2 regions of the Streptomyces sp. NPDC029044 genome follow, and region 1 is predicted to be linked to the other one. Evidence: riboswitches for the same ligand, from Rfam matches in the RefSeq annotation. Region 1 holds a riboswitch; the other holds the start of a gene.
What was found. A riboswitch is a leader RNA that binds a small molecule or an ion and turns the genes downstream of it on or off. The one in region 1 is predicted to bind cobalamin.
Positions count from the first base shown of each region.

Region 2: linked by a shared signal. The riboswitch ahead of AB0E85_RS05115 (prenyltransferase/squalene oxidase repeat-containing protein) and the one ahead of metE (5-methyltetrahydropteroyltriglutamate--homocysteine S-methyltransferase) in region 1 are both predicted to bind cobalamin.

Region 1 is NZ_JBEZWN010000031.1:59,597-66,906, forward strand. It holds gene AB0E85_RS23675 (DUF418 domain-containing protein) at 1-702, shown strand, start outside; gene AB0E85_RS23680 (ABC transporter ATP-binding protein) at 1,420-3,225, opposite strand; gene AB0E85_RS23685 (hypothetical protein) at 3,426-3,647, opposite strand; partial or broken gene AB0E85_RS23690 (hypothetical protein) at 3,782-4,048, opposite strand; cobalamin riboswitch at 4,331-4,552, shown strand; gene metE (5-methyltetrahydropteroyltriglutamate--homocysteine S-methyltransferase) at 4,718-7,036, shown strand; gene AB0E85_RS23700 ((2Fe-2S) ferredoxin domain-containing protein) at 7,163-7,310, opposite strand, start outside.
Region 2 is NZ_JBEZWN010000004.1:42,353-49,662, forward strand. It holds gene AB0E85_RS05110 (SCO2322 family protein) at 1-625, opposite strand, end outside; gene AB0E85_RS05115 (prenyltransferase/squalene oxidase repeat-containing protein) at 622-1,836, opposite strand; cobalamin riboswitch at 1,946-2,081, opposite strand; gene AB0E85_RS05120 (phosphotransferase) at 2,253-2,933, shown strand; gene AB0E85_RS05125 (SAM-dependent methyltransferase) at 2,969-3,784, shown strand; gene AB0E85_RS05130 (helix-turn-helix transcriptional regulator) at 3,789-4,694, opposite strand; partial or broken gene AB0E85_RS05135 (nuclear transport factor 2 family protein) at 4,753-5,030, opposite strand; gene AB0E85_RS05140 (MBL fold metallo-hydrolase) at 5,042-6,067, opposite strand; gene AB0E85_RS05145 (aldehyde dehydrogenase) at 6,226-7,310, shown strand, end outside.

The DNA.
Region 1 (7,310 bases):
GGCATGGCGCTGGCCCGCCTCGACCTGACCGCCGCCACCGTCCAGCGGCGCCTGGCGGCGCTCGGTGCAAGCCTCACCGTGGGCGCCTACGGCCTGGCCACGCTGCTGGGTGGCACGAGCGCGGTGCTGAGCTTCAGGGGAGGCGGAGGGCCGTCCAGCGGCTCCGGATCGGGGCCCATGGGCAACGGGTCCATGGGCAGCGGGTCCGGAGCAGGATCCATGGGCAACGGGTCCATGGGCAGCGGGTCCGGGGCAGAGTCCATGGGCAGCGGGTCCGGGGCAGAGTCCATGGGCAGCGGATCCATGGGCAGCGGGTCCGGCGGGCCCGTGCAGTCGGCCTCGGACCTGCTGGGTGCCGTGTCGCACACCGGCACCACCCTCGACACCATCGGCTGCCTGGGGGTCGCGATCCTGGTGATCGTGGGCGCGACGGTGGCCATCGACCGCCTGCCGCGACTGCGCCGCCTGGCGAAACCGGTCATCGCCGTGGGCACCATGTCCCTGACCGCCTACGTCGGCCACTTCCTCGCACAGTCCGCGTGGCCCGCTTCCGGCGCCGGCACCACGAAGTCCTGGGTACCCGTGCTCACGTACATCCTGGGGGCGATCGTCTTCGCCGCGATCTGGTCCCGCTTCTTCCGCCGCGGCCCCCTGGAGTACCTGCTCAACGCAGCCACCAAGCCCGCCCAGTACATCCGGTGAGGTCAGGCCGGGGTGGCGCGCTCACTGTCCATCCCGGCCTGGTCAGCCGTCCGAGGCCCGCAAGGGGATCACCCCTGCGGGCCTCGGCTGTGGCCCCTGGCCGACTCATCCCAGCTCCGCCTGGCGCCGACCGGAGAGAGCTCGACGCTCGAAAGGCGCCCGGCCTCGGACGCGGTGCGGTCCTCAGGCTGATGCCCGGCCAGGTCGCCCGGTGCGCGGGAGTGCGTCGCGGCGCAGGCGTGCGTACTCCCCGAAACCCTCGCGTGCTGCGATCCGTTGGCCGGTTGCCGGGTGTCGGCGGCGCCGAGTGGTGCGGGGATCGTGCGCGCGTGCTCAGGCAGGGCGCTCGATGGCCTGGAGGAGGTCCGCGAAGGTGGTGCGGGTCGCCGGGTCGCCGATGACCTTCGTGATCCACGCGCCGGCTGCGCGGTCACCGCCGTCGTGATCAGCGCCATGGGAGCCCGCAGCGGGAAAGGCGCACCGGGGCGCGGAGTGGGCAGCCGGCCGATGCCCGTGCGCATCATGTCGATCGGGCGGTCGTCCGGCCTGCTCCGCGGGCCTGCTCGCCCTCGGCCCTGAGCACGGCACGGGGACTCCCGGGCGAGGGACGAACCAAGCGGGCAGGGAACCGCCGTAGCCGGCTGCCCCCGCCGTGCGGCGGGGGCAGCCGGTGGATGACGGCCGTCAGCACCGGCGAGCCCCCAGGTCAGGCCCGTCTCACCCCAAGGGGCGTCCCGCTGCGGTCAGGAACTGCGTCGCCGCGAGTTGCGCGTACAGCTCGTCCTCGGCCACCAGCTCCTCATGGGTGCCGACCGCGCGGACCGTGCCCGCGTCCATGACGACGATGCGGTCGGCGTCCGTGACGGTCGACAGGCGATGGGCCACCACCAGCACGGTCGTCTCGCGTGCCGTCTCGGCGATGACGTCCCGCAGTGCCAGCTCGTTGACGGCGTCGAGCTGCGAGGTCGCCTCGTCCAGGAGCAGCAGCCGGGGCCTGCGCAGCAGCGCGCGGGCGATCGCGACGCGCTGGCGCTCGCCGCCGGACAGTCTCGTGCCGCGGTGCCCGACCGGGGTGTCCAGGCCGTGCGGGAGACGCTCGACGAGGGCGTCGAGCCTGGTCCGGGTGAGGATCTCGCGTATCTCGTCGTCGGTCGCGCCGGGCGCGGCGAAGACCAGGTTCTCCCGCAGCGTGCCGGCCAGCACCGGCGCGTCCTGCTCGACGTACCCGATGACGGACCGCAGCTCGGACAGCGGCCACTTCGTCACGTCCTTGCCGTCGACCAGGACACGGCCGCCGGTCGCTTCGTAGAACCGCTCGACGAGCGCGAAGACCGTCGACTTGCCCGCGCCCGAGGGGCCGACGAACGCCGTCATTCCGCCGCCCGGCACCTCGAAGTCCACCCGCTGGTGGATGTCCGGCGACCCGGTCCCGTAGCGGAAGGACACCTCCTCGAAGCGAACCGACGCCGGACGTGGCGGCACCGCCTTGGCCGCCGCGGGCCGCGCCGGCCGGTGCCCGTCCTGCTTCTCCGTCGCCAGGTCGTCCACCTGCGCGATCCGGGCGATCGCGGCCGCGCCCTCCTGGTAGTGGGACGCTGCCTCGACCAGCTGGTACACCGGCTCCATCAGGAAGAAGAGGTACAGCAGGAAAGCGATCAGGGTGGACACGGGCAGGTCCCCGGACGCCACCCGCGCCCCGCCTACGGCGAGGACGGCGAGGAACGCCAGCTCGACGGCGAGGTTGTCCGCCGAACCCAGCAGGGCCTCCCACTTCGCGCTGCGCACGCCGTGGCGCCACGCCCTGCGTGCCGCCGCCTCGACGCGAGCGGTCTCCCGCTCCTCGGCGCCGGACGCCTTCACCGTACGGAACGCGCCGAAGACCCGCTCCAGGCCCGTGGACATCTCCCCGACAGCCGCCTGCGCACGCTCGGCGGCCTGCCCGATCTTCGGCAGCACCAGCGCGGCAGCCACACCGACGACCGCGACGACTCCGAGCGTGACGCCCAACAGGACGGCATCGAGGAACGCCATCACCACGACCGCCGCGACCAGCGTCACCGCCCCCGTCGCCGCGGAGACCACCGCCTGGGTGCTGACCGCCCGCAGCAGCGTGGTGTCGGAGGTCACCCGGGACATCAGATCGCCCGGCTGCATCCGGTCCACCTCCGCCAGGCGCAGCCGCAGCAACCGCCCCATGAGGCTGCGGCGGGCGGCGAGCACCACCGACTCCGCCGTCCGTTCCAGCACATAGGCGCCGAACGCCTCGGCCACCATGCCCAGCAGGACCAGGACGGTCATGGCCAGCAGGATGGTGCCGATCGTGCCACCGGACGAGAGCCGGTCGACCAGCGCCTTCGTGGCCAGGGGCTGGAGCAGCCCGCCGGCGGCCCCTGCCAGCGCCAACAGCAGACCGAGCACGACGGCCCACCGGTGCGGACGGACGTACCCGTACAGCGCCTTGAGCGTCTCGCTGGTGCGCAGGGACTCGGCACCCGTCGCCTCACGGGCGGATGCGGTGTTCACAGGATTCCTTTCCTACGTGGTCGGCCACGCACCGCGTCAGCGGCTGCGGGCACCGGCCCACTGGGGCGTGTCGTGCGAGGAGTTCAGGGCGTACGACGGCCAGGCAGATGCGGTCCAGCTTGGCTGGGGGGTGCACCCGACGAACGCCGGATGGTCGAACCCTCAGGGACCCTGAGCGGATGTGCTCGCCGATCGCCGGCTCAGTGGACCAGTGAGGCCGCGCGCGTGGCGAAGATGTGCGCCCCTGCCTCGTAGAAGTCAGGACGGACGACGAACAGGACACCGGCGCCCGCCACCAGCGTCAGGCCCAGGAGTTCCAGCAACCGGCCACCGCGAGGTGTGATGTCACGGCCGGGCACGTCGATGCCGGCCGACGCCCCGACGGTGGTCCCGGGCTCCTTGTCACGAACGTGCTGTGTCATGCCGCCAGCCTGGGCGCCCGGCCGTTCTCCGCACATCCGGCGACTGTCGGGTCCACCCCCGCCGGGTGGCTGGAGAAGACCGGCCTCGGGTAGGAGCCATGGAGCCGTCGCTCGGCCTCCCGGGGTGCCCACCCGCCGGGCAGGGCGAGGATGGCCAGGATGTGGCCCACGTAGAGGGTCAGTGACATCGTGCCGACGGCGATGACCGGTGCTGCCGGCCGGCGCCGCCACGGCAGTCGGTCCCACGCCACCGTCGCGCACAGGAGCACCGTGATCGCGATCCCCACGCAGCCGACGAGGTCGAACGTGGAGGCGCTGTGCGGCTCGGCCGCCAGCAGCCCCCATGCGTCGGGGCCCCACAGCCCACCGCCGACCGGCAGGTCGAAAGATCCCGCTGCGCTGCTCCAGCGGATGGTGGAGGGCCGGGCTGCTCGGCCGGAAGGCGGGCCGTGGGTTCCACACCTACGACCAGGGCTGCGGGCCTGGTACGAGCGGGCTGATGGGCCCGCGACCGCCAACGGGAGTGAGGTTCCCGCACGGCGTCACAGGGGAAGGGCGGGAAGCGCGCATGCGGAGCTTCCCGCCCTGTTGCGTATGCGCATCCCTCAGGTCCCGTCCTGCGCGTGCGCCACCTCACCATCCGAATGACGGGCGCCCTCCTCCCCTTCGACGCGCCACGCCGTAGGCTGACCGGTGCAGCTGGTTCGTCCCGTCCGCCAGGCGGGATGTCGTAAGAGGGAACCCGGTGGGAATCCGGGACTGCCCCGCAGCGGTGAGCGGGAACGACCGCCGTCATACGCACTGGGCCCACGAACAGGGCCCGGGAAGCGACGGCCAGTAGGTGTCCTCACATGGTGAGGACGTGCCCGCGAGTCCGAAGACCTGCCAACTGCCCGCGCGCGAACCACTCGTGCGCGGACATCCCGGTGACCTCGAGGGCGGGTCGGCGTACATACCAGGCGGACGACCGTGCCTTGCCGCGCAAGCTCGCGACCGTCCGGTACGTCACCCCTTCGCGCTCTCGTCCCGTCTCCGGGATCTCAGGGATTCATCTCGCGAAGGAGATCTCCGTGACCACCAAGACCGCAGCCGCGGCAGCACGGGCCACCGTGTACGGCTACCCCCGCCAGGGCCCGAACCGGGAGCTGAAGAAGGCGATCGAGGGCTACTGGAAGGGCCGCGTCACCGCCGACGCCCTCCGGGCCACCGCCGCCGGACTCCGTCGGAGCAACTGGCAGCAGCTCGCCGACGCCGGCATCCACGAGGTGCCCACCGGTGACTTCTCGTACTACGACCACGTCCTCGACACCAGCGTCATGGTCGGCGCCGTCCCCGAGCGGCACCGGGACGCCGTCGCGGCCGACGCCCTGGGCGGATACTTCGCCATGGCGCGCGGCACGCAGGACGTGGCGCCGCTGGAGATGACCAAGTGGTTCGACACCAACTACCACTACCTGGTGCCCGAGCTGGGTCCGGACACGGTCTTCACCGCCGACTCGGCCAAGCAGGTCGCCGAGCTCGAGGAAGCGCTGGCACTGGGACTGACCGCCCGCCCTGTCCTGGTCGGCCCGGTCACCTACCTGCTGCTCGCCAAGCCCGCCCCGGGGGTGTCCGCGGACTTCGAGCCGCTCACCCTCCTGGACCGCCTGCTGCCGGTGTACGCCGAGGTCCTCGCCGACCTGCGCGCGGCCGGTGCGGAGTGGGTCCAGCTGGACGAGCCCGCCCTCGTGCAGGACCGCACCCCGGCCGAGCTGAACGCCACCGAGCGCGCCTACCGCGATCTCGGTGCCCTCACCGACCGGCCGAAGCTGCTGGTCGCCTCGTACTTCGACCGGCTCGGCGAGGCTCTGCCGGTGCTGGCCAAAGCCCCGGTGGACGGGCTGGCCCTGGACTTCACCGACTCCGCCGCCGCCAACCTCGACGCCCTGGCCGCCGTCGGCGGCCTGCCCGGCAAGCGCCTGGTCGCCGGCGTGGTCAACGGCCGCAACATCTGGATCAACGACCTGTCGAAGTCCCTGTCCACCCTGGGCACCCTCCTCGCCTTCGCCGACCGGGTCGACGTGGCCGCCTCCTGCTCCCTGCTCCACGTCCCCCTCGACGCGTCCGCCGAGCGGGACATCGAGCCGCAGGTTTTGCGCTGGCTGGCCTTCGCGAAGCAGAAGAACGCCGAGATCGTCACCCTCGCCAAGGGCCTCGCCCGGGGCACGGATGCCATCACGGCCGAGCTGGCCGCCAACCGGGCCGATCTCGCCTCGCGCGCGAGTTCGCCCCTCACCAACGACCCGGCCGTACGCGCCCGTGCCGCCGCCGTCACCGAGGCCGACGCCCGCCGCTCCCAGCCGTACACCGAGCGGGCCGCGGCCCAGCGGGCCCACCTCGGGCTGCCGTTGCTGCCGACGACGACCATCGGCTCGTTTCCGCAGACCGGCGAACTGCGCGTGGCACGCGCCGACCTGCGCGCCGGTCGGATCGACGCCGCGGGGTACGAGGAACGCATCAAGGCCGAGATCCAGGATGTCATCTCCTTCCAGGAGAAGACCGGCATCGACGTCCTGGTGCACGGCGAGCCCGAGCGCAACGACATGGTCCAGTACTTCGCCGAGCAGCTGACCGGCTGCCTCGCCACTCGGCACGGCTGGGTCCAGTCCTACGGCACCCGCTACGTCCGCCCGCCGGTCCTGGCCGGCGACATCTCCCGCCCCGAGCCGATGACCGTGCGCTGGACGCGGTACGCCCAGTCCCTCACCGACCGCCCCGTCAAGGGCATGCTCACCGGCCCGGTCACCATGCTGGCCTGGTCCTTCGTCCGCGACGACCAGCCCCTTGGCGACACCGCACGCCAGGTCGCCCTCGCCCTGCGCGAGGAGGTGGGCGACCTGGAGGCGGCCGGGACGTCGGTCATCCAGGTCGACGAACCCGCCCTACGCGAGACGCTGCCGCTGCGCTGCACCGACCACCCGGCCTACCTCGCCTGGGCGACGGAGGCGTTCCGGCTCAGCACCTCCGGTGTTCGGCCGGACACCCAGATCCACACCCACATGTGCTACGCCGAGTTCGGCGACATCGTGCAGGCGATCGACGACCTCGACGCCGACGTCATCAGCCTGGAAGCCGCCCGGTCGCACATGCAGGTCGCCCGCGAACTCGCCGCCCACGGCTACCCGCGGCAGGCCGGTCCGGGTGTCTACGACATCCACTCCCCGCGCGTGCCGAGCGCCGAGGAAGCCGCCACGCTGCTGCGCACCGGCTTGAAGGCCATCCCTGCGGAGCGGCTGTGGGTCAACCCCGACTGCGGTCTCAAGACGCGCGGCTGGCCCGAGACCCGCGCCTCCCTGGAGAACGTGGTCGCCGCCGCCCGCACCGTCCGAGGTGAACTGTCCGCTTCCTGACCGCAGGGGTCCGGTGGGCCGGGACCTCTTGGACGTCCCGGCCCACCGGCCGCTGGTGCGGACGACTTCAGCCACCGTAAGCCCTGGCGGCCCCGCCGCGTACGCGCGCCCTGCCACCGCCGCCACTCAGGAAGCCGTCCGGCGGCGCGGCGGAGTGAAGGTGTACAGGTCGAGGATCTCCGGGCAGGGCGCGATGCCGGGGCCGCCCGCCCGTACCCAGGCGGCGATGTCCTCCGTCGCGTCCGGGTCGTTGACCAGTCCCAGCCACACCGGG
Region 2 (7,310 bases), on a different contig from region 1:
GCCGTACCTGCCAGATCGCCGCGCCGCCCAGCACCACCACCACGGCGATGCCGCCGATCAGGCCCAGGGACGGCCCGTCGTCCGAGGGAGAGTTCTGCTCCGCAGCCGGCTTCCGCTCCCGCTGCTGCTGGGAGACCTGCTCGCCGCAGCCCTTGCGCGGATAGCCCGAGATCGCGCAGAGCAGGGCGTCGGTGTCGTAGCGCAGCGGCTTGGCCACCGCCGCCAGGGCCTCGGCCGTCGTCGCGTCGGGGGAGACGCGGGCGCAGGCCGTGCGGGCGGCGGGCGGGGATTCGCCCCCGGGTGCGTCCGACGGTGTGCCGAAGTCGATGACCAGGGCCACCCGCTTCCTGCCGTCCTGCGCGGGCGTCTTCGCGCAGATCGTCGCGAAGTCGGCGGTGCCGCGCGGCCGGACCGCGCTCGCGGAGTCCTCGCTCACCGCGAAGCGGAAGCCCTGGACGTCGCCGTCGGACGGGCGGACCAGGGACGGGCCCTGGGTGGCGTAGACCCAGCGGCCGGCGTCGCGCTCCCAGAACGACCAGTACCGGTAACCGGCGGCCTGGGCCTGGCCCGCGCCCGCGCCCAGCAGGAGCGAGGCCAGGAGGAGGAGAACGGCCCGGCGGATCACAGCTGCTGCTGCTTCTTGCGGCCGGTGAACAGGAACCCGATGCCGATGCCGGCGACCAGGCAGACGCCGACGTACCACCAGACCCCGAAGAAGTCCGAGCCGGAGTCCTCCTTCTCGTCCGAGGCCTTGGCCGCGGACTTCCCGGCGGCCTGCGGGGCCGGGCCCGTCGCGCCCAGCTGCTTGACGAGGTCCGCGCCGCCGAAGTCACGCGGGTTCGTGCCTGTCGCGTGGGCGGCGAAGATCAGCTGGGCGTAGGCGGCCGGACCGCTCTGCGCGGCCCAGGAAGCGGAGTTCTTCTCCAGCCACCGCACGGACTTCTCCGCCTGCGCGGTGTCCCCCTGCGCGGCGAGCGCGACGACCGCGTCGGCGGTGTTGCCGAAGTCGGGCTGGGGCTCGGCACCGGCCAGCGCGGACATGAGGTGGTTGCCGTCCTTGGCCAGGGCGGCGGTGAGGTAGCCCGCGCCGTTCGCCGCCGCCTGCTGCGGCGTCGCGGCCTTCTCGCAGGTGGCGTCGGACTTCTTGCCGGGCTCGACGACCATGCCCTTGCCCAGCGCGCCGAGCACACCGGCCGCTGTGGCGTCCGCGTTGGCGGCGAGCTCGCCCTTCTTGTCCGGCTGGAACGCGAAGGCGCCGTCACCGTCCCCGCCGCAGGGCAGGGCGAGCTTCAGCAGCGCGTCGTGGGGGGACTTGCCGTCCTTCTCGACCTGGTCCGGCTTCTCGCCCGCGGCGGCGAGCGCGCCGATGACGACCGACGTCGAGTTGGTGTCGCTGGCCCCGCCCGGCGAGTAGCCCCAGCCGCCGTCCTCGTTCTGGACGGACTTCAGCCAGCCGACGGCCTTGCGGGTGACGCCGTCGTGCCCGCCGAGCGCGGCCAAGGCCTGCACGGCGGCGGACGTGGCGTTGGTGTCGAGCATGGTCTTGGCGTCGCACGCGGTGGTGGGGTCGGGCCGGTAGGAGGCGAAGCCGCCGTCCGCGCACTGCTGGCGCACCAGCCACCGCACGGACTTCTCCGCCGGCTTCACCCCCGTGGTGTCCTGCGCGAGCAGCGCGAGCGACTGGCGCCAGACGCCGTCGAACTTCGGGTCCTTGTCGCCGTACAGGGCGGAGGGGAACGCCTGGGAGGGCGACGGGGACGGGTCGGCGGCGGCCGGGGTGGCGGCGCCGATCACGGCGACGGCGGCCAGGACCGCGGCGCTGCGGCGGACGTTCATGATCGGCGGGTGCCTCTCCCTGTGGGGGAGCCGGGCAGCACGGGACACCCCGGCGGCTCGGCTCCGTATACCTCGACGGTGCCGTGCCCGGCGGTCTGCCGGGCACGCGAGCCGGTCACGAACCGTACGGGGCGATCCGGCTCACCACCTCGGGCGGTGGTTCACGGTTGCGGGTCAGCGCCGGAATTGCACCGGCTTCCCCCCGTACGGTGTGATGACGACCCGCTTACTGTACCCGGACGTAGGAAACCGGCCGAGGGGGCCGGGTGGGGGCTTGGTCACGTGCGGGCGGGGACGGGCAGCGCGGCGGCTTGGCCCCATGCCGGGTGTGGGGAGGCCTGGTCCGGGGCCGGGCGGCGAAGGGGTTGGCGCTCTCGGCCCGGTGGGGGCGCCGCGGATGCGGGTAGCTTCGCTTCATGCCGATCACGCCGCCGCCGGGACAGCTGCTCGGATCCGGGCGCCGGGCCGATGTGTTCGAGATCGACGCGGCGTGGGTGCTGCGTCGGGAGCGTGAGGGCAGGGGTGACGCGGTGGCCGAGGGGGCCGTGATGGAGCACGTGCGCGCCCACGGTTATCCCGTTCCCCGGGTCCGGCCCTCCGGTTCGCGCACCGACCTGGTGATGGAGCGGCTCTCCGGCCCGACCATGCTCCAGGCCTGCCTCGCCGGCACCCTGGACGTGGCCGAGGCAGGGCGCATCCTCGCCAGGTTGCTGCGCGACCTGCACGCCGTCCCCGCCCTGCGCGCCACCGACCCGGCCGTCCGTGTCCTGCACCTGGACCTGCACCCGGAGAACGTGATCATCACCCCCGACGGTCCCCGCGTCATCGACTGGTCGGACGCGGAGGAGGGCGACCCGGGGCTGGACTGGGCGGCGACCGCGGTGGTCCTCGCGCAGGCCGCCGTCGCCGGCGACTCCCTCTCCGCACCGGCAGACACCATGCTGACCGCCCTCCTCGACGGCCCGTCCCCGCTCTCCCGCACAGCCCTGACCGAGGCCCTGCGCCGCCGGGGTGCCAATCCGACGATGGGCCGAGCCGAGGTCGAACTCCTGGAAAGCGCAGAGGAGTTGATCCTCTCCCGGACGCGGACCGGCTAACGTGGGGCTTCCCGACCACTCACGCAGGAGCGTCCATGACCGACCAGGCGGAGAACCCCGAGCAGGAGCCGTTCCCCAAGATCGACACCTCGGTGCCGCACTCGGCCCGGATCTGGAACTACTGGCTGGGCGGGAAGGACAACTACGAAGTCGACCGGGTGGCCGGTGACGCGTTCCGCGAGATCTTCCCCGGCATCGAGACCGGCGCCCGCGCCGCCCGCTACTTCCTCGCCCGGGCCGTCCGTCACCTGGCCGCCGAGGAGGGCATCCGCCAGTTCCTGGACATCGGCACCGGCCTGCCCAACGTCGACAACACCCACCAGATCGCCCAGCGCGTGGCCCCGGAGAGCCGGATCGTCTACGTCGACAACGACCCCCTGGTGCTGGCCCACGCCCGCGCGCTGCTCACCAGCACACCGGAAGGCGTCACCAACTACGTGGACGCCGACCTGCGCGAGCCGGGCACGATCGTCCGCGAGGCCGGGAAGACCCTGGACTTCGACCGGCCCGTCGCCCTCATGCTGATGGGCATCCTGGGCCACATCGAGGACCACGACGAGGCCCGCTCGATCGTCCGGCAGCTCGTGGACGCCCTGCCCCCCGGCAGCTACCTCGTGCAGTACGACTCCACCGACACCAGCGAGGAGTACGTCCGCGCCATCCAGCAGTACAACGACGGCGGTTCGATCCCGTACATCCTGCGCAGCCCCGAGCAGATCGCGCGCTACTTCGACGGTCTGGAGCTGCTCGAACCGGGCGTGGCCTCCTGCTCGCGCTGGCGTCCCGACGCGGCGGCCCTGGGGCTTCCCGCCGAGGTGCACCAGTACGGCGGCGTCGCCCGCAAGAACTGAGCGCTCAGGTCTCCTGAAGGATGCGGTGCAGGATGGTCGGAGTCTCGTCCGGCGACTCGGCTTCGACCACCAGCCGGTTCATGGCGTCCCAGTAGCACTCGATGTCGGCCGGCCGGTCGGGGTAGAGCGCGCCGGTGAGCTGCTCCAGGTAGACCACGTCGGGCAACTGCCCGCCGGGCAGCCGCAGGATGGTGACCGGACCGCCCTCGGCCGCGTGCGCGCCGGCCGCGAACGGCAGGATCTGCACCGTGACGTGCGGGAGCCGGCACATCTCGATGAGATGCCTGAGCTGGTCCCGCATGACGGGGAGACCGCCCACCGGACGGCGCAGCGCCGCCTCGTCGATCACGGCCCACAACCGGGTCGCCGGCTGCCGGTGCAGGATCCGCTGGCGGACCATCCGCAGCGCGACCCGGCGGTCGGTCTCCGCGGCACCGGCGTCCGGGTGGGCGAGCCGGACGTCGGCCCGGGCGTAGTCGGGGGTCTGCAACAGGCCGGGCACGCGCTGGACCCGGAAGCAGCGGATGAGGCCGGCCGCCTGCTCGGCCCCGAGGTAGGTCTGCGTCCAGGCGGGCACGACGTCGCTGTACTGCCGCCACCAGGCGGGGGTGTTGGCCTGCTCGGCCAGCGCCAGCAGGGTGGCCCGCTCGGCCTCGTCGGTGACGCCGTAGAGGGTGAGCAGATCGGCGACGTCACGCAGCTTGAAGCCGTGGCGGCCGGCCTCCATCCGGCTGATCTTGGAGGAGGAGGCACGGATGACGTGCCCGGCGTCCGCCCGGCCGATGCCCCGCGCCTCCCGCAGCCCGCGCAGCCGGGCGCCGAGGGCGAGGCGCGGCACCATGGGCCCCGTGCACCCGCCGTCCAGGGCCCCGCTGCCGGTCGTCGTGCGTGCGGCCTCTTCGGTGCCCATGGGCATCTCTCCCGGTGCGAGCGTTGCTTCCGACCATCCTAGGGGGCGCCCGGAAACGTCAAGAGCCTTGTGACGCGGGCATGTTCGGGCGCGGGGTGGGGCCGCCGAACGGCAGGTGGAGGGTCCGTGAGGCGAACAGCCAGGCCCCGTCGCCCACCCGGCGGAACGTGTCCTCGTAGTGCCCGACCTGGACCGGCGGCCCGGCCGGGACGAACCGCCCTCGTAGCCGTCGACGCGGTACGTCGTGAAGCAGGAGACCGCCCGCGCCGTCTCCGGTGACGTCACCGTGACCAGGACATTGGACATCATGCGGCGGGACAGCCGGTCGGCCGGGCGGGAGCCGACGTCTACACCGCCACGTACCGCACCGGCTCGCTCCCCGGTACCGCCTCCGCCCGGCCCAGCTTCACCAGCCGCCGCAGATGCGCCTCGGCCTCCGAGACGGCGATGGTGCGGGAACCGTACGGGATCTCGGCCCAGGGGCGGTTCCACTCCATGCGCTCGGCGAGCTGCCAGGGGGTGAGGGGCTCGGCGAGCAGCGCCAGCAGGTCGGTCAGGCGGGACTCGTGGTGTGTGAGCAACTCCCGTACGCGGCCGGCGGCGTCGGAGAACGGGTGCTGGTGGGCCGGGAGGATCTCGGCGGGGGCCAGCCGGCCGACGCGCTCCAGGGAGTCGAGGTAGTCGCCCAGGGGGTCGGTGACGGTGGTGTCGTCCGGATCCTCGTAGAGGCCGATGTGCGGGGTGATCCCGGGCAGCAGGTGGTCGCCGGAGAACAGGCGACCTCGGCCCGGGAGTTGAGCCGGGTGGTCCTCCTCCAGGTGGAGGCAGACGTGGCCGGGTGTGTGCCCCGGGGTCCAGATCGCGCGCAGGCGGCGTCCGGGCAGCGCAAGGAGTTCGCCGGGGACGATGTCGCGGTCGGGCAGGGCCGGGGAGAGGCCTGGCAGGGCGCGGGGCCGGGGCGCCCGCAGCGGGGCGATGTGCTCCTCGGGGGCGCCGGCCGCGGTGAGCTTGGCCGCCATGTACGTGAACCAGCGCTCGGGGCGGGCCTCCCGGGTCCGCCGCACGACCGCGGTGTCCGCGGCGTGCATCGCGATCCACGCGCCCGACGCCTCCCGGACCCGGCCGGACAGGCCGTGGTGGTCCGGGTGGTGGTGGGTGATGACCACGCCGTGGATCTGGGCCGCGGACGTGCCACAGGCCGTGAGGCCCCGAGTGAGGGTGTCCCAGGACTCCGGGTCGTCCCAGCCGGTGTCGATCAGCACCGGGCCGCGGTCGGTGTCGACGACGTACACCAGCGTGTGGCCGAGCGGGTTGTCCGGGATCGGGACCCGGAGCGACCGGACGCCTCCGCCGTGGTCGGTCACCTGTGTCATGGGCTCCCCCGTCGCCGGCTCCCCGCCACTATAACTAGAACGGGTTCCAGCGAGGAGTCTCTCCGCGGTGCGCGGTCCGTGGACTCCTCGGGGCGGGGCTGGTATCAGTGGCATATCTGATGCACCGTCAGAGAACGCTCCCGGGGAGGCAGTCGGCCATGACCGAGCTCGTGGAACACGGACAGCTGTTCATCGGCGGGGAGTTGACCGACCCCCTGGGCCGGGACGTCATCGAGGTGATCTCGCCGCACACCGAGGAGGTCATCGGACGTGTCCCGCACGCCTCGACGGCGGACGTGGACCGCGCCGTGGCGGCGGCCCGGCGCGCGTTCGACGAGGGGCCCTGGCCGCGCATGAGCCTCGACGAGCGGATCGAGGTCGTGGGCCGCATCAAGGACGCCATCGCCCTCCGGCACGACGAGATCGCCCGTGTCATCTCCGCCCAGAACGGCTCGCCGTACTCCTGGAGCATCCTCGCCCAGGCGCTCGGCGCGGTGATGGTCTGGGACTCGGCGATCACCGTCGCCCGGAACTTCACCCACGAGGAGCGGCGGGACGGCGTGCTGGGCAGGATCCTCGTACGGCGCGAGCCCGTCGGGGTCGTGGCCGCCGTGGTCCCCTGGAACGTGCCGCAGTTCGTCGCCGCCGCCAAGCTCGCCCCGGCCCTGCTCACCGGCTGCACGGTCGTCCTCAAGCCGTCGCCCGAGTCGCCGCTCGACGCGTACCTGCTCGGCCAGATCGCCCGCGAGGCAGGGCTGCCGGAGGGCGTGCTGTCGATCCTGCCCGCCGACCGGGAGGTCAGCGAGTACCTGGTCGGGCACCCCGGCGTCGACAAGGTGTCCTTCACCGGGTCGGTCGCGGCCGGCAAGCGCGTGATGGAGGTCGCCGCCCGCAACCTCACCCGCGTGACGCTCGAACTGGGCGGCAAGTCCGCGGCCGTCGTGCTGCCCGACGCGGACGTCGAGACGGCCGTGGCGGGCATCGCCCCGGCGGCCTGGATGAACAACGGGCAGGCCTGCGTCGCCCAGACCCGCATCCTCCTGCCGCGCTCCCGCTACGACGAGTTCGCCGACGCCCTCGCCGCCGCGGCGGGCGCCCTGACGGTCGGCGACCCGCTGGACCCGGCGACCCAGGTGGGCCCGCTGGTGGCCCGGCGGCAGCAGCAGCGCAACCTCGACTACATCCGCATCGGGCAGGAGGAGGGCGCAAAGATCCTCTCCGGCGGCGGACGCCCGGCCGGCCT